Regions from separate parts of the Staphylococcus simulans genome, predicted to be linked through region 2. Evidence: riboswitches for the same ligand, from Rfam matches in the RefSeq annotation. Region 2 holds a riboswitch; each other region holds the start of a gene.
What was found. A riboswitch is a leader RNA that binds a small molecule or an ion and turns the genes downstream of it on or off. The one in region 2 is predicted to bind thiamine pyrophosphate.
Positions count from the first base shown of each region.

Region 1: it holds a riboswitch for thiamine pyrophosphate, as region 2 does, so the genes downstream of both, thiC (phosphomethylpyrimidine synthase ThiC) here and MUA87_RS01825 (thiamine phosphate synthase) in region 2, are expected to answer to the same signal.
Region 3: it holds a riboswitch for thiamine pyrophosphate, as region 2 does, so the genes downstream of both, tenA (thiaminase II) here and MUA87_RS01825 (thiamine phosphate synthase) in region 2, are expected to answer to the same signal.
Region 4: it holds a riboswitch for thiamine pyrophosphate, as region 2 does, so the genes downstream of both, MUA87_RS08795 (ECF transporter S component) here and MUA87_RS01825 (thiamine phosphate synthase) in region 2, are expected to answer to the same signal.

Region 1 covers NZ_CP095100.1:1,989,044-1,994,813, forward strand. The annotation lists gene trpS (tryptophan--tRNA ligase) at 1-350, shown strand, start outside; gene MUA87_RS09370 (hypothetical protein) at 495-782, shown strand; gene thiC (phosphomethylpyrimidine synthase ThiC) at 848-2,593, opposite strand; TPP riboswitch at 2,763-2,861, opposite strand; gene MUA87_RS09380 (GNAT family N-acetyltransferase) at 2,951-3,562, opposite strand; gene MUA87_RS09385 (MsnO8 family LLM class oxidoreductase) at 3,581-4,567, opposite strand; gene MUA87_RS09390 (peptide ABC transporter substrate-binding protein) at 4,737-5,770, opposite strand, start outside.
Region 2 covers NZ_CP095100.1:468,253-474,022, forward strand. The annotation lists gene thiS (sulfur carrier protein ThiS) at 1-138, opposite strand, end outside; gene MUA87_RS01820 (NAD(P)/FAD-dependent oxidoreductase) at 122-1,255, opposite strand; gene MUA87_RS01825 (thiamine phosphate synthase) at 1,248-1,820, opposite strand; TPP riboswitch at 1,906-2,017, opposite strand; gene MUA87_RS01830 (trypsin-like serine peptidase) at 2,293-3,126, shown strand; gene MUA87_RS01835 (hypothetical protein) at 3,541-4,089, shown strand; gene nagA (N-acetylglucosamine-6-phosphate deacetylase) at 4,286-5,440, shown strand.
Region 3 covers NZ_CP095100.1:963,655-969,424, forward strand. The annotation lists gene MUA87_RS04260 (transglycosylase family protein) at 556-1,233, shown strand; gene MUA87_RS12800 (LysM peptidoglycan-binding domain-containing protein) at 1,442-2,203, shown strand; TPP riboswitch at 2,317-2,413, shown strand; gene tenA (thiaminase II) at 2,481-3,161, shown strand; gene thiD (bifunctional hydroxymethylpyrimidine kinase/phosphomethylpyrimidine kinase) at 3,164-3,985, shown strand; gene thiM (hydroxyethylthiazole kinase) at 3,978-4,772, shown strand; gene thiE (thiamine phosphate synthase) at 4,773-5,411, shown strand; gene yidC (membrane protein insertase YidC) at 5,500-5,770, shown strand, end outside.
Region 4 covers NZ_CP095100.1:1,871,114-1,876,883, forward strand. The annotation lists gene MUA87_RS08785 (class I SAM-dependent rRNA methyltransferase) at 1-1,048, opposite strand, end outside; gene auxA (lipoteichoic acid stability factor AuxA) at 1,160-2,473, opposite strand; TPP riboswitch at 2,708-2,810, shown strand; gene MUA87_RS08795 (ECF transporter S component) at 2,916-3,491, shown strand; gene MUA87_RS08800 (ABC transporter ATP-binding protein) at 3,504-4,913, shown strand; gene MUA87_RS08805 (energy-coupling factor transporter transmembrane component T family protein) at 4,906-5,700, shown strand.

The sequences.
Region 1 (5,770 bases), 1.1 Mb from region 2:
AAAAAATCAAAAGTGCTGTAACTGACTCAGATGGTATCATTAAATATGACAAAGATAATAAACCAGGTATCAGCAACCTTCTTTCTATTTATTCAAGCCTAACTGACGAATCATTCTCAGACCTTGAAAAACGTTATGAAGGTAAAGGCTATGGCGACTTTAAAGGTGATTTAGCAGAAGTCGTTAAAAACTTCTTAACAGAATTCCAAGAACGCTATAACGATTACTACCATTCAGATAAACTAGATGAAATCTTAGATCTTGGTCGAGACAAAGCTATTAAAGCTTCTTCACGTACATTACAAAAAATGGAAAATGCGATGGGCTTAGGCCGTAAACGCAAAAGATAAATAGTATTTTAAGCCGTATATTCTTCTCTTGAGTATACGGTTTCTATTTGCCTCTTTTTAAACCTTGAACAATCTAAATAGTAATACCTCTATTAACTTAAATGTTATATAATAACGATATAAGATGAATGAGAGGTGTAGCACATGCTTTCTACAATAATAAGAACAGTAGCTTGTATCGCAGCAACGATTTATGTGGGGTATAGTCTTTTTGTACATTACGATATGGTTATTAACACAATTTTATTTATTGGTTCCTTTATCGTTTTTGCATTCTTTGTGGGTGTTTCATTGATTAAAAACGGTAACCTTCCGTTCTTTCATAATGCTCAACAACGTGCTGAATCTATCGGTACGAATTACTTTTGGATTTACGCGAGTTTGACTTTTTATATCGGTACAGTTTTTATTGCGGTTTTCCATGCGCTATAAGTAAAAAACAGCACCAGTACATTAATTTTCTTGTACTGGTGCTATTTTTATTAGTTTGCTTCTAATTATTGATAAATCTTACTGCCTTGTTCTACAAAATCTTTCGCTTTTTCTTTCATCGCATCTTGTCTTTCTTGCTCATCAAAATGATGTTGACGTAAATCATGAGAAATACGCATTGAACAGAATTTAGGTCCGCACATACTACAGAAGTGTGCAACTTTTGCTGACTCTTTTGGTAAGGTTTCATCATGATATTCACGCGCACGCTCTGGATCTAAAGATAAATTGAATTGGTCAATCCAACGGAATTCAAAACGTGCTTTACTAATTGCATCATCACGTTCTGATGCACCTTTCAAGCCTTTCGCTAAATCTGCCGCATGTGCTGCAATTTTATAAGTAATTACACCTTCACGTACATCGTCTTTATTTGGTAAACCTAAATGTTCTTTAGGTGTAACATAACAAAGCATTGCGGTACCATGACTTGCGATTTGTGCTGCTCCGATGGCAGATGTGATATGGTCATAAGCTGGTGCGATGTCTGTTGTAAGTGGTCCTAATGTATAGAACGGTGCTTCTTTACAGTAAAAATCTGCTAAATCTTGGTTTTCTTTGATTTTATGCATTGGAATATGTCCTGGACCTTCAATCATAACTTGAACATCATGTTTCCAAGCGATATCTGTTAATTCACCTAATGTTTTTAATTCTGAAATTTGGCTTTCATCGTTCGCATCATAAATTGAACCTGGTCTTAATCCATCTCCTAAAGAGACCGCAATATCATAACGATTTAAGATTTCACAAATATCATCAAAGTGTTCATATAAGAAGCTTTCTTCGTGATGCGCTAAACACCATTGCGCCATAATAGAACCTCCACGGGAAACAATGCCTGTTAAACGATCAACAGTTAATGGAACATAACGTAGTAATACACCTGCATGGATAGTAAAGTAGTCTACACCTTGTTCTGCTTGTTCAATTAATGTGTCACGATAGATTTCCCATGTTAAATCTTCCGCAATACCATTCACTTTTTCCAATGCTTGATAAATTGGAACTGTACCTACAGGAACAGGTGAATTTCTTAATAAATATTCACGTGTCGCATGAATGTTTTTACCTGTAGATAAATCCATAATTGTATCTGCACCCCAGTGTGTGGCCCATACTAATTTTTCAATTTCCGCTTCAATCGATGAAGACACTGCAGAATTACCGATATTCGCATTAATTTTTACTTGGAAGTTTTTACCAATAATCATCGGTTCAGATTCAGGATGGTTCACGTTATTAGGAATAATTGCGCGACCTCTCGCAATTTCATCTCTGACAAATTCTGGTTCGACACCTTCACGCGCAGCCACAAATTTCATTTCTTTTGTGATGATACCTTGTTTTGCATAATACATTTGTGTCACACGTTTACCTTCTTGTGCACGTTTAGGCTGATATTTAAATGGCGTTTCAACGAATTTATGATGACCTTCTTTTTTAAAGCCATTATCAATCGATTGCACCTTACGTCCTTCATATGCTTCTACATCTTCACGCGCTTCAATCCAGTTAGAACGTAATTTCGGAATACCTTTTTGGACGTCTACTTCATAACCTTCTTCGTGATATACACCCGCTGTATCATACACTGTAAAAGGTTCGTTCTTTTGTGTGCTGTAATCTGTCACCGTATCACTGAGTTCAATTTCACGAAACGGCACACGAATATCTTCATCTGCCCCTTGTTTAAAGACACGTCTGCTTGCTGGAAAACCTTTTTTCAATTCAATTTCTTCTTGTTTCATAAAATAATTCCTCCCTGCATCATTGCTAGGAGGCCTATAAAACATCAAGACAAGACAAATAAGAAAACGCATTCATAATTTTATGAATGCGTAAGGATTTTATACATATACAACTAAAAATAAACATATCTCTATGTCCATCTATCGTCATATTGAATTTCTGTTTCTTAATCATCTATGTACGCTTCCCTACGCTAGTACTAACTAGATCAGGTTCAAAGGGTTGATGGTATATCTTTCAGCCATTTCGGCACCCCTAGCAATGAGATATTTAATTTACATTTTTATACTAACATTCAACAATCTATTATACAAGTCAATGTGCGGTATCACATTTTAAAAGTCATAGTTATGTTATTAAGTTAAGTGTTTTCTCATTCTATTTAATGTAATCATTGAGGCCTTTGCTTCACCCACTTTTTCATAACCTAACTTTTGATATAAGGCATTTGCTTTGTAATTGATTTGATTTACAGTTAGTGAAATCTTATTAAATCCTGCTGCTTTAGCTTTATGTTCCGCTTCTTCCAACAAAGCTTGTCCGACACCTCTACGTTGAAACTCGGATGAAACAGATAACATACTGACATGATACTCATCATCTTCACCCTCTTGCATACGAATTAATGACAAGATAGATTGATAATAATTCAAAATATGCGGAAACACAAAAATGTGTTTTAACAAAGCAATTTGAATGACTGTCGAAACTAAACTTCGTTCTAAGTCACGATATGGCATACATGTCATCAACCCTGCTACTTTATCATTAATCGTTGCTTGAAGTGTATGTTCATAGCTGAAGCGATTCTTTTTCTTGCGATACATTTTCTGCATATAGTGTTCAATTAATCGGTCATTCTGACTCCCTAACATCGCATGACACATATCACCAATCGCGACATAGCTTAAATGTCCAGCTTGATCAAAATCACGTGATGCTGAAGTTATTTTTATAGTATCATTCACGCTTAGCGCTCCTTTTTTCTAGTTTGTTGGTGCAAGTTGTCTTACTGTATTCATACGCAATTTATGATTTGGAATCGGCATGTGCAACATCCACTCATCAATCATATGCTTCCTATTAATTTCATCTAACTTGCTTTGGACTTCTTCCTTATTTCCACTAATAATATGCATACGTTTTTCTGTCACTTCAAATGTTTCATCAGTTTGTGATAAATAATCATCAACTTGTGCTTTAGTATTTAAAACCGTGCGTCTGCCATCTTTAGAAATCAATTCAAAATGACGTTGTGAAAATCGAAATGGTAATTGATTATCACCAACTGCTGTAACCATAGCGGGTATACTTACAATAAAGCGTCCTTCTGGGAAGCGTGATTTATAAGCCTCTAAAGCCTCCTCTAGCGCTTCTTGTTCAGCGTTAATAAAGAATGCATAGATGACACCAACTTTAGCTTCTGCAGCTTGTATTACTGAATTTAAACTCGTGCCCAGTAAATATACAGGTACACTTGAGGTCTCACTTTGACGTTTGGCCGTTTTTAATCCTGCGTATTTAGATGTATTATCAAAATTTTGAGTGTTCAAGCGATTCAATATCTCAAATTTTTCATCAAATGAAAAGTAGTGCTCTTTCAACTCTTCTTTTAAGATTTCAGTTACCTTAGGATATCCTCCTGGTGCTTTTCCTACCGCCAAATCTACACGATGGTTAGATAATTCATCCATTAAATGAAATTGTTCGATTATTTTAAGCGGATGATAATGCTGCAACATAACTCCGCCAGAACCTATGCGTAAGTCTTTAGTTTGATTCAATAAATGCATCGTTAAGATTTCTGGAGATGTTCCAATCACATCTTTCAAATTATGATGTTCTGCGACTAAATAACGTGTATATCCTAATTGATCTGCAAGTTGCGCAAGTTCTATCGTTTGTTTTAAAGCTTCTTGTGACGTTTGATTTTTAGTAATGGGCGTTTGGTCTAATATACTGACCGGCAACATATAACCCTCTCCTGTTCTTGTCTCTCTTACTTGTCATGCTAGGGTTAAGCGTACATAAAGTCAAAGACTACGATTTTCTTAAATTATGCATAAAGAAAAACACGGCCAAAACTGACCGTGTTTCAATATTTAAATCCCCTTATTGTGTGAAAAATTATCCCTTTGTTTATTACTCTTTGTCTTTCTTTTTCTTACCTGTTTCTCTATCGATACTCTTATCGATATAAGCGTGTTTTAATGTAGTTTCACCACCGATTTGGTGATACACAATCCCTTTCAGTTGTGGATTACGTAAACTAGCAGCACCTTGTTGGTAAATCGGCGCAACTGGTGCTTCTCCTAACATTAACTCTTCCGCTTCTCTTAATTTATCGATACGTTTTTCTGGTTGTTTTAATAAAGAACTGTTTGCTTCTTTCAGCATATTATCATATTCTTTACTACTCCAGTCAGTATTGTTTTGCGCGTTACCAGTTGTCATCGTATCTAAGAATGTCATTGGGTCTGGATAGTCAGGTCCCCAACCTGAGAGTGACATAGAATAGTTCATTGTCAACTCTGCTGTAACACGCTGTTTGAATGGTAATTGTTTAATATTAACTGTGACACCAGGTAAGTTCTTTTCAATTTGCGACTTAATAAATTGCGCTGAAATTTTAGAACTTGGTGTATCTTCAGTATTTAATGTGAATGTGAATTCATCCTTGCCTAAAGCTTTTTTCGCTTTCTCAAGATGAGCTTTGGCTTCTTTTGGATTAAACTTAAGCGGTGATTTTACAGTCGTCGCATAATCTTTGCCGTCAGGTAATAAAGCTGTCTTTTTCGCTGTAAAGCCATCAAATGGTTTAGAACCATCTCCTAAAACATTATCTACGTATGCTTTTTTATTAATAGATTGTGCTACTGCATAACGCATATCTTTGTTTTTGAATTCTTTTTGTTCTTTTTCATTGAGTTTCAAGAAGAACGTTGAAGCTTTTAAGCGTTTAAAGAGTGCGGGACTATCTTTATATTTTTCCACTTGTTCTGATGTAATACCAGTATTATCTACAGAACCAGTGTCATATAATGATGCACCTGCTTGTTGGTCTTTTAAAACCTTAAAGCTGATTTTATCAAGCTTGACTGCTTTTTTATCCCAATACTTGTCGTTCTTTTTCATTAAAATTTTGTCTTCAACTTTCCAGTCTGTTAATTCAAAAG
Region 2 (5,770 bases):
GAAATCTTCACGTTGTATTAAGTTTTGGTTATGTTCTGCGATGACACGTTTTTTGTCGAGTTCTAAATGATTTAAAATATCTTGAATTGTGACTTCAGTATCGAATGTGAACGGATCACCATTAATGATGCACTTCATGTTTCTCCCTCCTTAATTCAAATTGAAAGGGTTCGAGTGTTTGTGGACGATGTCCAGTCGCAACCCATTCGGCCATTAATTCACCGATAACAGGTGATAATAAAATACCATTACGGTAATGGCCAGTGATAATCCATAATCCTTCTTGTACTTCATCCATAATCGGCTGTTCTTCTTTAGTCCATGGACGAATACCTGACCAGTATTTGAGTTCTTTGCTTCTCGCAAGTTCAGGCACACGTTTAATCGCTTCTTCTAATAACCATGTTTTACCTTGTTCAGATACACCGACAGAGTAATCATCAAAGTAGCTTGTTGCGCCGATTAAGAAACGATGCGGGGGTTTAGGTACGATATAGCATCCGTTAGTCATAAATAACGTTTGTTTTAAATCTAAGTCTTCATTTTCAACGAGCAAGACTTCGCCTTTAACGCCGCTGACTGCTTCTTGAATGTCTGGTTGTTCTGAGACATTGCCAGCCCAAGCACCTGTGGCTTCAATTACTTTATGTGCTTTTGTTAAAGTGCGACGTCCGTTACGCTCTGCTTCAATATCATAACCTTCACCGACACGATGAATTGCGGTTACGTTCGTGTGTGAGAAGCGATCAATATTTGGTGCGTTTTCGAGTGAAGCATGAAGTGCCTTAGTATAATGATTAGCATTGATTTGATGGTCGTGCGGCACAAACATCATGGCTTCTGTACCTTTAACTAAATGATTGGTCAGTAATGCTAAATCAGTATCTGATAAGTCTTGAACATCCTCATCATGTGAATGAAGAAATGCATATTGTTGTTTCAATGATGGGACATCTTCTGTTTGAGTGGCTAACTTAATCAGGCCATTTTGTTGGTACTGAATATCAATACCTGTTTCTGAAAATAAGTCTGTACTTAATGCGTTGAACTTAGCACGGGATGTAAGTGCTAAACGAAAGAGGGGGCTATCCTCTTTAAATTCATTTTGTGCACCTAACATACCGCCTGCTTTATAAGAGGCATGTTTGCCTTCGATATCACGGTCGATTAATGCGATAGATAAACCACTGTCTTTTAAATGTCTTGCGATAGACATTCCGATGACGCCTGCTCCGATAATAGCTAAATCATACATAATGTTCACCTTCCTTGAGGGTGCGAAGTGTTTGTATATCATGTTGTAAGAAGAAAGAAATGGCTGCGATACCACTAAAACCATGCGGCACTTGTGATAAGGTATTTTCGTTAATACCGCCAAGTGCGATGGTAGGCATATCTACTTGTAAGGCATCTGATATTTCAGATGGCGTACGTGGCGGTAAACCTGGTTTAGAACCGGTCTCGAAAAGATGACCGAATAACACAAAATCTAAGTGATGATTTTTAGCGGATTGAATTGTATCTTTATGATGTGTAGACATGCTGACACATGCATCTGGATACTTGTTTTTAAATTCAAAGGCACGCTCGTCCATCTCTTTAAAATGAATACGCTTTAAATCAAAATTTTCAAATAGTTTTATATTGGAATGCGCAGTGATTTTAGCTTTAGGAAATCCAGCATCTAGTAAGCGTTGAATATCTGTAGCTTGAGTTGCTTGAGCAGTTCGTACAATTAAACAGTCAATCACAGGCGCTATTTCAACATATTGAGCTATGGTTGTTTTTGTGAGTTCATATGGCGTTATCGCGACCCACACGATGGATTCACCTTCTTTAATCAATAAGTCGAAAGAAAAGCGAAATAAAAAAACGCTATTTCCATATAAGAAAATAGCGCATTAAACGTACAATACGCCACTTTCCTACGCTAGTATAAACTAGATCAGGTTCCAAGAATTTCCTTATCATACATAAGGATCTCAGCCTGTAGGAACAGGCACTTCCAGTGGACTTATTGAAATTATTTGATTCATAGTATTTCAGGAAGTCATCATATTCAATACTTTAACTAATCGTGTAGCGAGGCGTTAACGTATTGGACTGACTTTTTCATTCTTGAAATATAACTTCCTTCTATATACAAACACATCATAAATCACTTGCATTAAAATTGCAATAGCGAATCGCTTTCATTGTAGGTTTTTACTGCTTACAAGTAAGACTATTGAAACAAGCAAATATAGCCGTCAATATGTGTGATACAATGAGAAAAAACATAAGGGGATATACATGAAACATATATTCAAAAGTGCAGTTGTATCACTTGCGGTTGTGGCTAGTTTAACTTTAACAAATACAGAAACGTTAGCAGCAGGTAGCTATTATTATAATGGGATGACGGATTATAATGCGTCTAAAGCTTATCCTAAAACAAAGCGAATTTCTAATAATGATGTACAAATTAAACACATCGCAAATGCATACAAAGGAAAATATAAAGCAGTAGGACGTATTAGTAATAAAGATGGTTGGAAAGGTAGAGGTAAAGACAGTATGGGGACAGGGACTGTTATAGGACCTTATACATTAATTACCAATGCACACGTGATAGATGATGCCAAAGGTGCGGCAGCTAATCCTAAATATATTACGTTTGATTTAAATCGCGATGGTAAGGCAAAAACTTATACTTTCCACGCAACGAAAGTGGTTAAAGTACCTCAAGCCGATGTCGCATTAGTCTATACCAAAGAAAAACTGACGAACTACACACAAGCATTACCTCTTGCGTCGAATACTCAAATTAACAACTTAACTTATAATCGCAATCTCTATTCAGTAGGTTATCCATGGCAAAATGGAGATAATACAAAATCCTACTGGAGTAAATTAAAATTCATACAAAAATCTTCAAACGGCACAGAACTACAAACCAAAGATAAATTCCGTGCAGGTGCTTCGGGATCAGTCATGGTTGATGGTAATTATCGTATCTATGGATTACGCACATACGGCTATAACCTCTGGGGTACATCACCTTATAATTACGCCAAAGTTGAAATGGCAGGCGGAGAAGCGTTAAATGGATCAACAGGAAGTTTTGTGAGAAGTCATATTAGATAGACTTTAAATACAATCTCTTTAAAAGTGTGAAATGAGTCGCACGGATTAGGGAGATTGTTTTTTTGTTTTTATTTACCTAGTTTGATTCAATTTCGTAAAAAAAGATGACAATTATTTTACCTAAATAGTAAAATTAAAATTCAAGTTGTATATGGAATTAAGAATTGAACCGTAGTATAATTATATTAATAAATATCTAGGGGAACTAGTGAGTGCTTCAGTGTTTAAATATAAGGAAGGGCGGTATCAACTATGAAAAAATCTTTAAAATATCTACATCGTATGCCTTATTTTGCTGGGGTTCAGCCGTCTTAGCGTAATGACTTTATAACTATTCAGCGAAGTTATAAATAAGTAATTAATAATCGAGGACGCTTAAAAATATAAATCTATACTTCAAAGGAGAACATCAAGATGACTACGGCAGATAATAATTTAGTTCCTAAGTATAATGAGGAAAAAGGTAATGAAATTTTTCCAGTGAAAACACCATTAGAAAGATTAACAGCTATTGAAAATAAATTTGAAATTTTAGCACTTGACGTTAAAAATATCCAAATAGAACAAGCAAGAACAACCCAACATTTAAGTAACATACAAGAAAATTTTAAAATAGAATCCGAAAATGTAAAAGAAAGATTTAATGGAGTTAATCAACGCTTCGAACAGGTGAATCAACGATTTGACCAAGTAGATAAACGTATTGATCAAGTAGATAAGCGTTTTGAACAGGTAGACAAGCGCTTTGAACAAGTAGACAAACGATTAAAAGAGATGAATAATGAAACGAATCAAAACTTTAGTGAAGTTAAACAAGCAATAAATAAATTAGATGAGAAGTTTGAATCTAGATTAGAAAACAAGTTTTGTACATGGAAAAAAGAAATGATAACTACCATTACAATATCTTGTACTATAATCGGAGTCATTGTATCGTTGTTCAATTTTTATATCGTTCATTAATTAGTACTTTAAAAATTAAAGATTTAGAAAGCAGTAAACATCATGAGTGTAAGACAAAAACATTGAGTGATACGGCAGAAGTCTGACAGGCTTCTGCTTTTTTTGATGTTTTGTTATGAAATTAATTTTCAAGTTTGGGGCGCTGTTATGTGTTAAAATACCAATGGTATATATTATGAATAAAGAAGGTTAGAAAATGACTGAATATGTAGTGACAAACGGTAAAGTTTATACAGAAACAGGTGTCTTAGATAAAGGTTATGTGAAAATTTCTGATGGCAAAATTTCAGAGGTTGGTCATGGTGATTATCAAGGAGATCTAGAAGTAGTGGATGCACAAGGACAATATGTTTTACCTGGGTTTATTGATATTCATATTCATGGCGGGTACGGACAAGATGCGATGGATGCTTCGTTTGACGGATTGAAACATTTAGCTGAATCGTTACTTTCTGAAGGTACTACATCTTTCCTTGCGACAACAATGACACAATCAGTGGAAAACATCGATCGTGCTTTAGAAAATATTGTGGAATATAAAGCAGTTCAAGATAAAGAAAATGCGGCTGAAATTGCAGGAGTTCATTTAGAAGGTCCGTTTATTTCAGAACATAAAGTAGGCGCCCAAAACCCTAAATATGTACAACGTCCTTCAGTAGATGCGATTGAACACTTCCAAGAGAAAGCTGACGGTAATATTAAAGTGATTACTTTTGCCCCAGAAGTAGAAGGTGCAAAAGAAGTTCTAGAAAAATTATCCGACCCAATTATCTTTTCTATGGGTCATACTGTTGCGACATTTGATGAAGTGAATGAAGCAGTAGAACATGGCGCAAAACATGTCACACATCTTTATAATGCAGGAACACCATTTGAACATCGTGCGCCTGGACAATTTGGTGCGGCATGGACCAACGACGGTATCCATACAGAACTAATCGCAGATGGTATTCATTCACATCCAGCATCAGTTAAAATCGCTTATACAATGAAAGGCAATAAACGATTTTACTTAATTACAGATGCGATGCGCGCAAAAGGTATGTCGGATGGCGAGTATGATTTAGGTGGACAAAACGTTATTGTCAAAGGCTCAGAAGCACGATTAGAATCAGGTGCTTTAGCTGGCAGTATCTTAAAAATGAATGACGGCTTACGCAATATGCTTACATTTACTGGTGCATCACTCGAAGAAATGTGGCGTGTAACAAGCCTAAATCAAGCCATTGCGTTAGGTATAGACGATCATAAAGGCAGCATTAAAGAAGGCAAAGATGCAGACTTAGTCTTATTAGATCAAGACATGCATGTCAAAACAACAATTAAAAACGGTCAAGTTCATAACTATTAATTTATAGTTAGAGGCACTCGTATTTAAAACGGGTGCTTTTTTTATTTGTGTTTTTGGTGTCTACAATTAGATATATAACGGCGTATAATAATGTGTTTCATTATAAAAATCACATATAGTATACCCATGTATAGTTGTTTTAGTTATTGTTTATACTTTTGTTTAAATAGAATTTACAAACCAAACACCAACTTAATAATAGCTTAAAGATTGCTTGCTACAATTTGTGTTGAGAGGAAGTAAAGGTCTATTGAAGACAGATATCACGGTGTCTTTTAATTTTGGGACTTCCTTTAAATTTCAACCTATTTTGGAGGTAGCGCATTGAAG
Region 3 (5,770 bases), 500 kb from region 2:
CCTTCTTTCTATTATAGGAAGATTCCTATAATCTATTCCAAACTCTATTTTTAAACTCTATTTAGTCCAACGCATAGCTTTTACTGCGAAAGATGCTTGGATTGCTCCATTTTCAATTTTGTACTTTCAACTTAATCCATAAAAAACTCTTTAAATATACTAATACTCACCAAGACTTTGCATAAATTTCACTTTATGCAGGGTCTTTTTTTATAAAAAGACGTTTGACAGAGAAAAAACCATGTTTTATTGCGGTTTTTTCTAGAAATTTTAGCCGATGTAAAGGGTAAAATAACCCTTCAATTATCTGAAAGATTACATAAATGTTACATAGGTTAAGAGTCAAAATTCAGTTAGAATGTGATATTAATAGGATTTGAAGTGATAGTAAGATACCTAACTATTTTATTTTAATGTAATTTACACGTAAAATTAAGCTGTATTTTTTTATTTGGTTGTAACCTACACCCTGATTTCAGATGATATAGTTGTAATTGCAAATTGATGATATTAATCACACGAAAAAACAATTACCTTATAGGAGGATTTTTAGAAATGAAAAAATTATTAGTAGCTTCATCAGCAACAGCAGCATTATTCGCAGTAGGAGTAGGAGCAGAAGCTCACGCATCTGAACAAGGAAATGCAGATCAAGCACAATTAGCAGAAACAGCATTAAACAATCCTGAACAATTAAACGAAAGCCCTGTACAAGAAGGCGCTTATAATATTAACTTTGAATATAATGGTTTAGACTTCAACTTTGAATCAGACGGTCAATATTGGAGCTGGAGCTATGGTCAAGCAGGCGGTAACGCACCAGCAGCTCAAACTACAACTCAACAAGCACCAGCAGCTCAACAAGCTCCAGTAGCTGAGCAAGCAGCACCACAAGCACAAGAAGCAACAACTCAACAAGCACCAGCACAACAAGCAGCACCTCAAGCTCAACAAGCTGCTCCACAACAATCAGCAAGCACTGGTTCATCAGCTGGTTTAAATGATCACTTACGTGCAATTGCACAACGTGAATCAGGTGGCGACATCCACGCAATCAACCCATCATCAGGTGCAGCAGGTAAATTCCAATTCTTACAATCAACTTGGGATTCAGTAGCACCAGCTGAATGGGTAGGTAAATCACCAGCATCAGCACCAGAAAGCGTACAAGACGCAGCAGCTGTTAAATTATATGACGGTGGCGCAGGTGCAGGTCACTGGGTTACTGCATAATTCAGCTAACTGATTATAAATAAATAGTTAAAAATCTATCAGGCAGGTTATCTCCAATTTAGGAGGTAACCTGCCTTTTGTAATATGTATGTAAAGAAAGACACAAGAAATATATATTGTTGTAACCTATGTTATTAGGATAGATGCTATTATAAAGACATCAAATAAATGATTTAATACAAACACCTTATGGGAGGACATATTTTACATGAAGAAATTACTAGTAGCATCGACAGCGGTGACAGCTGCTGCAGCAGTATTGGCAACAGGAATTGGAACTCAAGACGTACAAGCAAAATCATCATCAAAAGCTGAACATGCGAAGAAAGTAAAAGACGCTGAAAAGTATCTAAACGAAAAAGGTGAATACACTGTAGTTAAAGGTGACACTTTAAATAAAATCGCTAAAAAATTCGACGTTAAAGTCAAAGAATTAAAAAAATGGAACGATAAAAAATCTGACTTAATCTTAGTAGATGAAAGTTTAAAAGTTAAAGAACCTAAAAAAGTTGCGACAACACAAACAGCTGTACAATCAGACAGCCACTATGCATACAATACGCAACAAGTATCTTACAATAATTATAACCAAGCGCAATCAAACAATGCGCCACAATCATCATATACAGCACCACAACAATCTTATAACGCACCACAAGCATCATACAGTGCACCATCATATGCATCTTATGGTTCAGGTTCAGTAAGATTAGCTAACGGTAATACTGCAGGTTCTACAGGTGCATACGCAGCAGCACAAATGGAAGCTCGTACAGGCGTATCTGCATCAGTATGGGAAAACATCATTGCACGTGAATCAAATGGACAAGTTAATGCGTATAATCCATCAGGTGCCAGCGGTTTATTCCAAACAATGCCTGGTCATGGTTCTACAGCAACAGTTCAAGATCAAATCAACTCAGCTGTACATGCATATAACGTACAAGGATTAAGTGCTTGGGGTTATTAATGTTAAATAGTTAAAATTCAAGTCGAGACTAAGGTCTCGGCTTTTTTTATGAAAACAGATTCATTGCAAGTATGAAAGGGCTTTGATATGTTTAGTATGTAAATAAATTAAATAAAAACTGCTAGGGGCGCCTTTTGGCTGAGATAGGAAACTAGACCCTTTAAACCTGATTTGGTTAAGACCAACGTAGGAAAGTAGATACATAGTATGCATGATGCAAAAATACTGAAACTGCACTCCTAGGTTGGAATGCAGTTTTTTTATTGGAGGAATAAAAGTGACTTTTGCTGAAACACTTGAAAGAGATGCACAACCGATTATTGATCAAATTTATGACGATAATTTCATTCAAGCATTGTTAAAAGGGAATATAGATAAAGAGTCAATTAGACAATATTTACGTGCAGATGCCTCGTACTTAAGAGAGTTTGCGAATATCTATGCTTTATTAATTCCTAAAATGCCGAATTTAGAAAGTGTTCGATTTCTAGTTGATCAAATTCAATTCATTGTGAATGGTGAAGTGGAAGCACATGAATTCATGGCAGAATACGTGGGTGAACCGTATCACGAAATCGTACAACAAAAAGTGTGGCCGCCAAGTGGTGACCATTATATTAAACATATGTATTACAACGTTTATGCCCATGAAAATGCTGCATATGCGATTGCGGCAATGGCACCTTGTCCTTATGTCTATGCAGAAGTAGCAAAACGCGCAATGCAGGATGACAGATTAAATCAATCTTCTATATTGAAAAAATGGTTTGAATTCTATCAAACAGAAATGGATGCATTAATCGATGTTTTAAATCAATTAATGAATGAGTTAACTAAACATATGACAGATACAGAGAGACAAGAAGTCAGAGAGAATTATCTACAAAGTACAGTACATGAACGAAACTTCTTTAATATGGCTTATACAAAAGAACAATGGGAATTTGGAGGTAAATAATTATGAACAAACCGAAAATTGCTTTAACGATTGCAGGCACAGATCCAACAGGCGGCGCAGGTGTAATGGCTGACTTAAAGTCATTTCATGCATGCGGTGTGTACGGGATGGCCGCAATCACAAGTATCGTAGCGCAAAATACAAAAGGGGTTCAACACATTCATAACTTAGAATTATCTTGGTTAGAAGAACAGTTAGATAGTGTGTTTGATGACGAATTACCGCAAGCGATTAAAACTGGCATGATTGCGACAAAAGAAATGATGGAATTAATTCGTACTTATTTAGAAAAGCATCCTGAAATTCCATATGTCATTGATCCAGTAATGCTAGCCAAAAGTGGAGACTCTTTAATGGATGATAAAGGTAAACATGCCTTACAAAGTATCTTGTTACCACTTGCTGATGTTGCAACACCTAACTTACCTGAAGCAGAGGAAATTGTAGGATTCAAATTAGATAATGAAGATGCGATTAAAAAAGCAGGTAAAATCTTCATAGAAGAAATCGGCAGTAAAGGTGTAGTCATTAAAGGTGGTCATATCGAAGATGACAATATCGCAAAAGACTATCTATTTACGAAAGATGGTTTAGAAATTTTTGAAAGTGAAAGATATGAAGCAAAACATACACATGGTACAGGTTGTACTTTTTCAGCTGTAATTGCGGCTGAGCTAGCGAAAGGGAAAACGATTTATGAAGCGGTTAAAAAAGCAAAAGACTTTATCGCATTAAGTATTAAATATACACCTGAGATCGGACAAGGCAGAGGACCAGTTAACCATTTCGCATATATGAAGAAAGTAGGATTAGATGATGAGTAAAGGTTTAGATAGAATCAGAACAGAACATCCATTAGTTATTTGTTTTACGAATGATGTCGTCAAAAATTTTACAGCTAATGGACTCTTAAGTTTAGGTGCGAGTCCAGCAATGAGCGAAGCACCAGAAGAAGCAGAAGATTTTTATCCACACGCGGGTACAGTCTTAATTAATATTGGCACACTGACAAAAGCGAATGAACAAGCAATGTTAGAAGTTGGAAAAATTGCGAATAAGACAAACACACCGTTAGTGTTTGATCCCGTTGCTGTGGGCGCATCAACGTATCGTAAACAATTCTGCAAAACATTCCTAGAGCAAGTGAAACCAACTGTAATCAAAGGAAATGCTTCAGAAATTTTAACGCTTATAGATGATACAACAACAATGAAAGGTACAGATAGTGCTGAAAGCTTAGATGTTGTATCCATTGCGAAAAAAGCACATGAACAATATCAAACTGCAATTGTGTTAACTGGTGAAACAGATGTCATTGCTCAAAACAATAAAATTGTTAAGCTGAATAATGGTTCACGTTTCTTAACGCAAATTACAGGTGCAGGTTGTTTATTAGGTGCTATTGTAGGTGCATTCTTATTTAGAAATGAAAATCCAGAGATTGAAGATTTAATTGAAGCAGTTTCTGTTTATAATATTGCAGCTGAACGTGCTGAACAATTAAGTGAAAGTAAAGGACCAGGTACTTTCTTAGTTCAATTTATTGATGCATTATATAAAATAGACAGTGAAGCAGCAGTAGAAAATCGTAAAGCACAAGAGGTGAAATAAGTGTTTCAACCAGAGGATTTAAAAGTTTACTTTATTTGCGGAACACAAGATATACCTGAAGACCGTACGATTCATGAAGTATTAACTGAAGCATTAGAAGGCGGCATTACGATGTATCAATTTCGTGAAAAAGGGCCTAACGCTAAAACAGGTAATGCGAAGAAAGAACTGGCACAATCTTTGAAACAATTATGTGAACAATATCATGTACCTTTTATCGTAAATGATGATGTTGAATTAGCAGAGTTGATTGATGCTGATGGCATTCATGTTGGACAAGATGATGCGAAAGTGAATACTTTTAAGACGCACTTTAAAAATAAAATTATCGGTTTAAGTGTCGGCAATGAAACAGAATTAGCGCAATCTGATTTAACAGATGTCGATTATATTGGCGTTGGTCCGATATTTAAAACAGGGTCTAAAGACGATGCCAGTGATCCTGTCGGCACAGAAATGATTGAAACATTGCATGAGAAAACAAATGGTATGCCGATTGTCGCAATTGGCGGTATTGCGTTAAATAATGTCGAACCGATTGCGCAAACACATGCACAAGGTGTATCAGTTATTTCAGCGATTGCTCAGAGTTCAAATGTTAAAGAAACCGTTCGCAATTTCTTACAATATTTTAAATAATGCCCTTAATTCTATGTTTTTGTTTTCTACACCTCATAGAATGTGATAAAATTATTTTTATGTGAATAATACCAATAGAGGTGGAAAAATGAATAAAAAAGCATTATTGCCTTTGCTTCTTGGGGTTATGGTTTTTCTTGCAGGATGTGATTATTCTAAACCTGAAAACAGAACAGGTTTTTTCTATAATACATTTGTGAAAAACATGGATAACATCATCCATTGGCTAGGCTCTAGTTTTAATAACGATTATGGATTAGCGATTATTGTCTTAGTTTTAGCAATCCGTATTGTCGTTCTGCCATTCATGCTTTCTAACTATAAGAACAGTCACTTAATGCGCGAAAAAATGGTGATTG
Region 4 (5,770 bases), 1.2 Mb from region 2:
GCGTTCTCTTAATCATGTTTTTAAACGCTTTTGAAGTTAACGCACTTGAGTTTGTACTTAAAATTAAAGTACCTCCATCATTTAAAACAGGTAAAGCTTCTTCAATCAACTTATGATAGTCTTTTTGAACCGTAAAGACTTTCTTTTTATTACGCGCAAAACTTGGCGGATCAATAACAATCGTGTCATAAGCCTTATTGTGTCTTGCCGCATAATGATAGAAGTCAAAAGTATCCATGACATAAATATATTGTGTTTTCGGGTCAATACCATTTACCCCAAAATTCTCCTCTGTCAAACCTCTAGAACGATTTGCAAGGTCGACACTAGTCGTTTCTGCTGCTGTTTGTGCTGCAATGACAGAGAATGCCCCTGTATAACTAAATAAATTCAAAACACTGCGGTCAGGCGCATAAACATCACGTAATTTTTTACGCACTTCTTTTTGGTCTAAGAAAATTCCTGTCATCGGTCCGTCATCTAAATCAATATTATAGAACGTAAAGTTTTCTTCAATAACAATTGGGAATTCCGGTGCTTCCCCTGTTACGAAACCACTAGATACTTCACTGTCTTTAAAACGTGTCTTCTCAAAAATTGAAGTATAAGGAAAGACAGCTTGAACAGCTTCTAAAATATCAGTTCTGAACGTATAAATCCCTTTTGAATACCATTGGATTAATAAATGACGATCGTAGTAATCAATTGTTAAACCGCCGACACCGTCTCCTTCTGCATTAAACAATCTGAATGCATTTGTACCATCGATATCAAAGTAGTATTGTCGATAATCTAAAGCTTCTTCAAATAGCGCTTCAAAAAATTCTTGATTAATTTCTTCTTCAGCATCATAGCTTAAGACCCAACCTAATCCTTTATGTTGGCGCCCAACGTATGCTGTCGCAATGTATCGGCCATCATCAGTCACAATATGAAAAATATCACCATCTTCTAAATGACTATGTTCATAAATATCTTCTTCATCCACTAATGGATACTGATTTAAATACTTTTGTTCTTTACCTTTATTTAATACTGCTGTCTTCATATTATTATTCCGCCTTCTATGTGTAGTTACTTTTATCTTAACGTATCAGACGCTTCCTTTCTAAAAAGAACGTCTCAAATCCATTAAAAAAGCCGAGGAAACTTAAGTTCCTCAGCTTTTGTGTGATTCTGCTTTAGCTGGCGTACGTAATTGGATAATAAACGCAATCGTAATCGCCACAAGCATAATAAATAAAATCGGTGTAATAAAAATGGATAATAATAATCCATGAATCATAATATTGACAAATTCTGTCAACAATTTAAAGAATAAAATACTCACCATAAACAACTGCGCATAATACAATTTACCGCGTAAGAAATGCGTCAATGTTGTAATGATATAAGCGATAATCACAAGCAACAATAAGAAGAGTGTGATCCACTCGATTACATATGATGTTTGTGATAATTCCCAATCACCTGACATAAACAAACCATTACGGTTGTTTAATTCTAGTAAGGTAAATAGGAATAAAATCGCACCGCAAATCAATTCAACGATACCCGGTTTAATCCATTTTGGACGACGCATCCAAGTTGGGAAATCGTCTTCTTGCAGATTGACTTTATCTTTAACTGCTTTTTTGAAACTATCTCGTTTTCTTCTGATTTTCTCTAAATCAATACTTCTGCGTGTTCTGTATGTCAATTCTTGTGTACGTTCTTGAATTTCACGCAGCTGTTCTTTCGTTTGGCTAATTGTGCCGTTCTTGTCTGTACGTGAATACAACATTTCTTCGCCTAATTCTGCTTTAGTTAGCGGCAATGATCTTCTAAGGAATAAGAAATTCCAAATAGACATTTGACCTAAACACCACATGACAACGAAGAATGCGTTGACACTTAAAATATCAATTAACGCAATTTCATGACTTTCGATTCTGCCATATAACGAAATTTGAGAAATTAAATAACTGATTCCGTACGTACAGATAATCCATAGATAGTGCTCTTTTTGGTGCGCACTGTTCAACTCATCCTTGTACACAATGTATCCGATATGCACAATAAACGGAACCACGAATACAATCGCAAAGAAGCCGTAAACTTGTGTCATAAAGACGATTGTGATGAGGAAGAAAAAGATTCCTATTATAAGGAAGAAAATTGAGATATCATAATCATATTTTGTAGTCATAAATAATAAATAGCCAATCCATAGCAATGCAACACCGAACAAGATAATCAAGATGGCGCTGACCACTGGGAAATGACCAATAAATTGACTCATAATCCGTATTATTTCAACAAAGAAAGCATTGATGAAATCCCACACATTATTAATATGTATGTCAACCTTGCTCCCCTTCGCAAGTTTATGGATAAATGATAGATTGAGTAATACAATGATTCCAATGAAAAGTGAAACAATGCCAATAATCAAACTATAAATGATTTCAGCGTGCTTCTTTATATACGACATGTTTTTCACCTCATAGTTATTATATATGAACAATTCCATTGTGTCTTTAAAAATTAAAGTAAATCATTCTATGGTAGTATATTAGACTCAGACGCTATGCTCAATCCTAAATACACAATTTAACGTAATCTTAATGTGAACTTGCCTTTTTCATACCCGTTCTCTCTGGCTTAAATCTAAAATCACCTTGACAGAACCTATTAAAAAGCATACATTTAGTATAAATCTAATAAAGAAATACACTAGGGGTGTTTCGAACTGAGATGAAGCACAAAGCTTCAAACCCTTCGAACCTGATCTAGCTGAGACTAGCGTAGGAAAGTGTAAAGAATGAACTGGTTTAGGATTTCAGGGTAGAACCAGGGTATTCTGATGCTTATTTTCACGCTGCTTGCTAGACAAGTTTGCGTGTTTTTTTGTTTATATAGGAGGAATTGACATTATGTCTAAAGGACTTAAGCTTTCAGATATCTTAGTTACTGTGTTAATCGCAGTTATCTTTGCTATCATTTACAACATTTGGAACTTAGTGTATAAAGCCATGCAAGTGACTGGCTTACACTTAGAAGAATTATCTTACGGTATGTGGTTCGCAGCTGCTGTTGTTGCTTACTTAATCATTCCGAAAGCCGGTATTGCACTGTTAGCTGAATTCGCTGCTGGTGCTGGGGAAACAATTGTAATGGGACGCTTTGATATTGCGACAATTGTTTACGGCTTACTACAAGGTTTAGCGTGTGAAATTATTTTTGCGATTTTCCGTTATAAATCACGCAAATTAATGGTAGCGGTACTTGCTGGTCTAGCAGCCGCATTAGTTACTTTCCCTATCGACTTCTACTATGGTTATTTAGGTGAAGTAGCTGGATGGAACTTATTCTTATATGTATTCTTCCGTTGTATCAGCGGGATTGTACTTGCTGGGATTTTCCCATATTATCTTGTCAAAGCTCTGGATCAGACTGGGGTTACAAAATTATTCCGTCCTGCTTCCAAAAAGGATTATGACAATTTGTAAGGAGACATAAACGTGTTACTTGCTCAAAATTTACGACTTAAATATCCAAATGCACCAGATAAAATATTTGATGGTTTAGATATAGAAATACCTGATAAACAAAAGGTCTTATTACTCGGCCCTTCAGGCTGCGGTAAAAGTACCTTACTCAATGTATTAAGCGGCATTGTGCCGAACCTAATCGAGCTTCCAATGAAATATGACGCATTGGAAGTCGATTTAAATAGCGGCGTCATCTTCCAAGACCCAGACACACAATTTTGTATGCCAAAGGTTTATGAAGAACTCGCATTTGTGTTAGAAAATAAACAAGTGCCGAGAAAAGAGATGGACGCTTTAATTCAACAAGCATTAGCATCAGTCGACTTAGACGTTGGTCCTAAACAAACGGTTCAACAATTAAGCGGCGGTATGAAACAAAAATTAGCAATTGCTGAAACGGTGCTTCAAGAAGCAGATACATTATTCTTGGATGAACCGACTGCCATGTTAGATGTGGATGCGACAGAAGATTTATGGAATCAAATTAAAGACATGTGGCAAGAACAAACTGTCTTGATTGTAGAACATAAAGTGGAACACATTTGGGAACATGTGGATCGTGTTATTTTAATGAATCATCATGGGGAAATCATCGCAGATGATACGCCTCAAGTGATTTTACATCAACACGAAGATTTGCTGACTGAATATGGAGTATGGCATCCAAAGGCTTGGGACCATGCACCTAAAGCTGAATTATTACCGAATAAAGACATAACATCACGCTTCAAATATGAAAATGGCGAAGTCATACGTGGTAAGAAAACACTCATTCAAGTACCTGAACTCACAATCGGCGATGGTGAGTGGATTACCATCACAGGTAAAAATGGTGCAGGTAAAACCACTTTACTTGAGTCTATGATGCAATTGATTAAATATCGCGGAGAGATGTCTTATGATGGGCAACCGCTTCATAAAATTAAAGAAGCAGCAAAGCATATGTATCTGGTTTATCAAAACCCAGAACTGCAGTTCATTACGAATTCTGTTTATGAAGAAATCTTTATCAACTTCAGCGGCGAAAGCGCAAAAGCTGAAACTGAAAAACTGATTGAATTATTGAATTTAGAAGCAGTTCGTGATCAACATCCCTTCGAATTATCAATGGGTCAAAAACGACGTTTAAGTGTTGCGACTGCTTTAAGTTCACGTGCTGATATTATTTTACTTGATGAACCAACATTTGGTTTAGACAGTCACAACACGTTTAATTTATTAAATCTTTTCCAACAACGTGTTGCACAAGGTCAAACGATTATTATGGTTACGCATGACCCACATATCATTGAACGTTATCCGACAAGACGTATCGAATTACGTGACCACATGTTATGTGAAGATGTTCTATTTGAAATGGAAGGTGAAACAAATGTATGAAGCATGGAAAAAGTATTTCACCTTCGTAGATGAAGTTAATATTATCACCAAGCTTGGTTTAGGTATTTTCTTATTCTTCTTTGTGATTTTCATTCACAACTTTGATGTGATGATTTACCTAACCACTTTGATGTTTTTATTCTTACTGATTTTCGGCGGTATGAAATTGAAGGTCACTGCCCTATTCGTACTTTACACTGTGATATTCAGTATCATCTCAGCACTCTTTATGATTTTCTACGGAGATGGTACACATACCCTATTTAAATTAGGCTTTATTCATATCACAACTGAAAGTTTAGTGAGAGGACTGCATTTATCTATGCGTACGGATACCGTCACATTCTTCGGTATTGTGATGGCCTTTACGTCTCAAATTGTGATGATCTTCTACAGCCTGATGCAGCATTTGCGTGTAAAACCAAAAGTAGCCTACGCGTTTATGGCTGCCATCCGTATGGTACCGTTGATTATCAGTTCATTCATTCAACTACGTAAATCATTGAAGATGCGTTATCGTATGGTAGATAAATCAAATTATCGCGGTTTCAAGCGTGTGAAACATTTAATTATTCCGTTGTTAAGTCAAAACATACGAAAAGCACATCAACTTTCGGTTGCTATGGAGAAAAAAGGATTTAAAGATGGTAAAAGAACGTATTATTACTACGCACCATTTAGTTATCGCGACATCTTATTTATCTTATTATTCGCGGCGATATTAATTATTTCTGTAATGTTAGCTCATTATTTACCAATTACAGGAATTACTGACGTACGTGGTTGACACAAGCATTTATAATTCTTAAAATTTTTATCGGGCTGTGGTTGTCGAGCTGCAGCCCAACCAATATTTA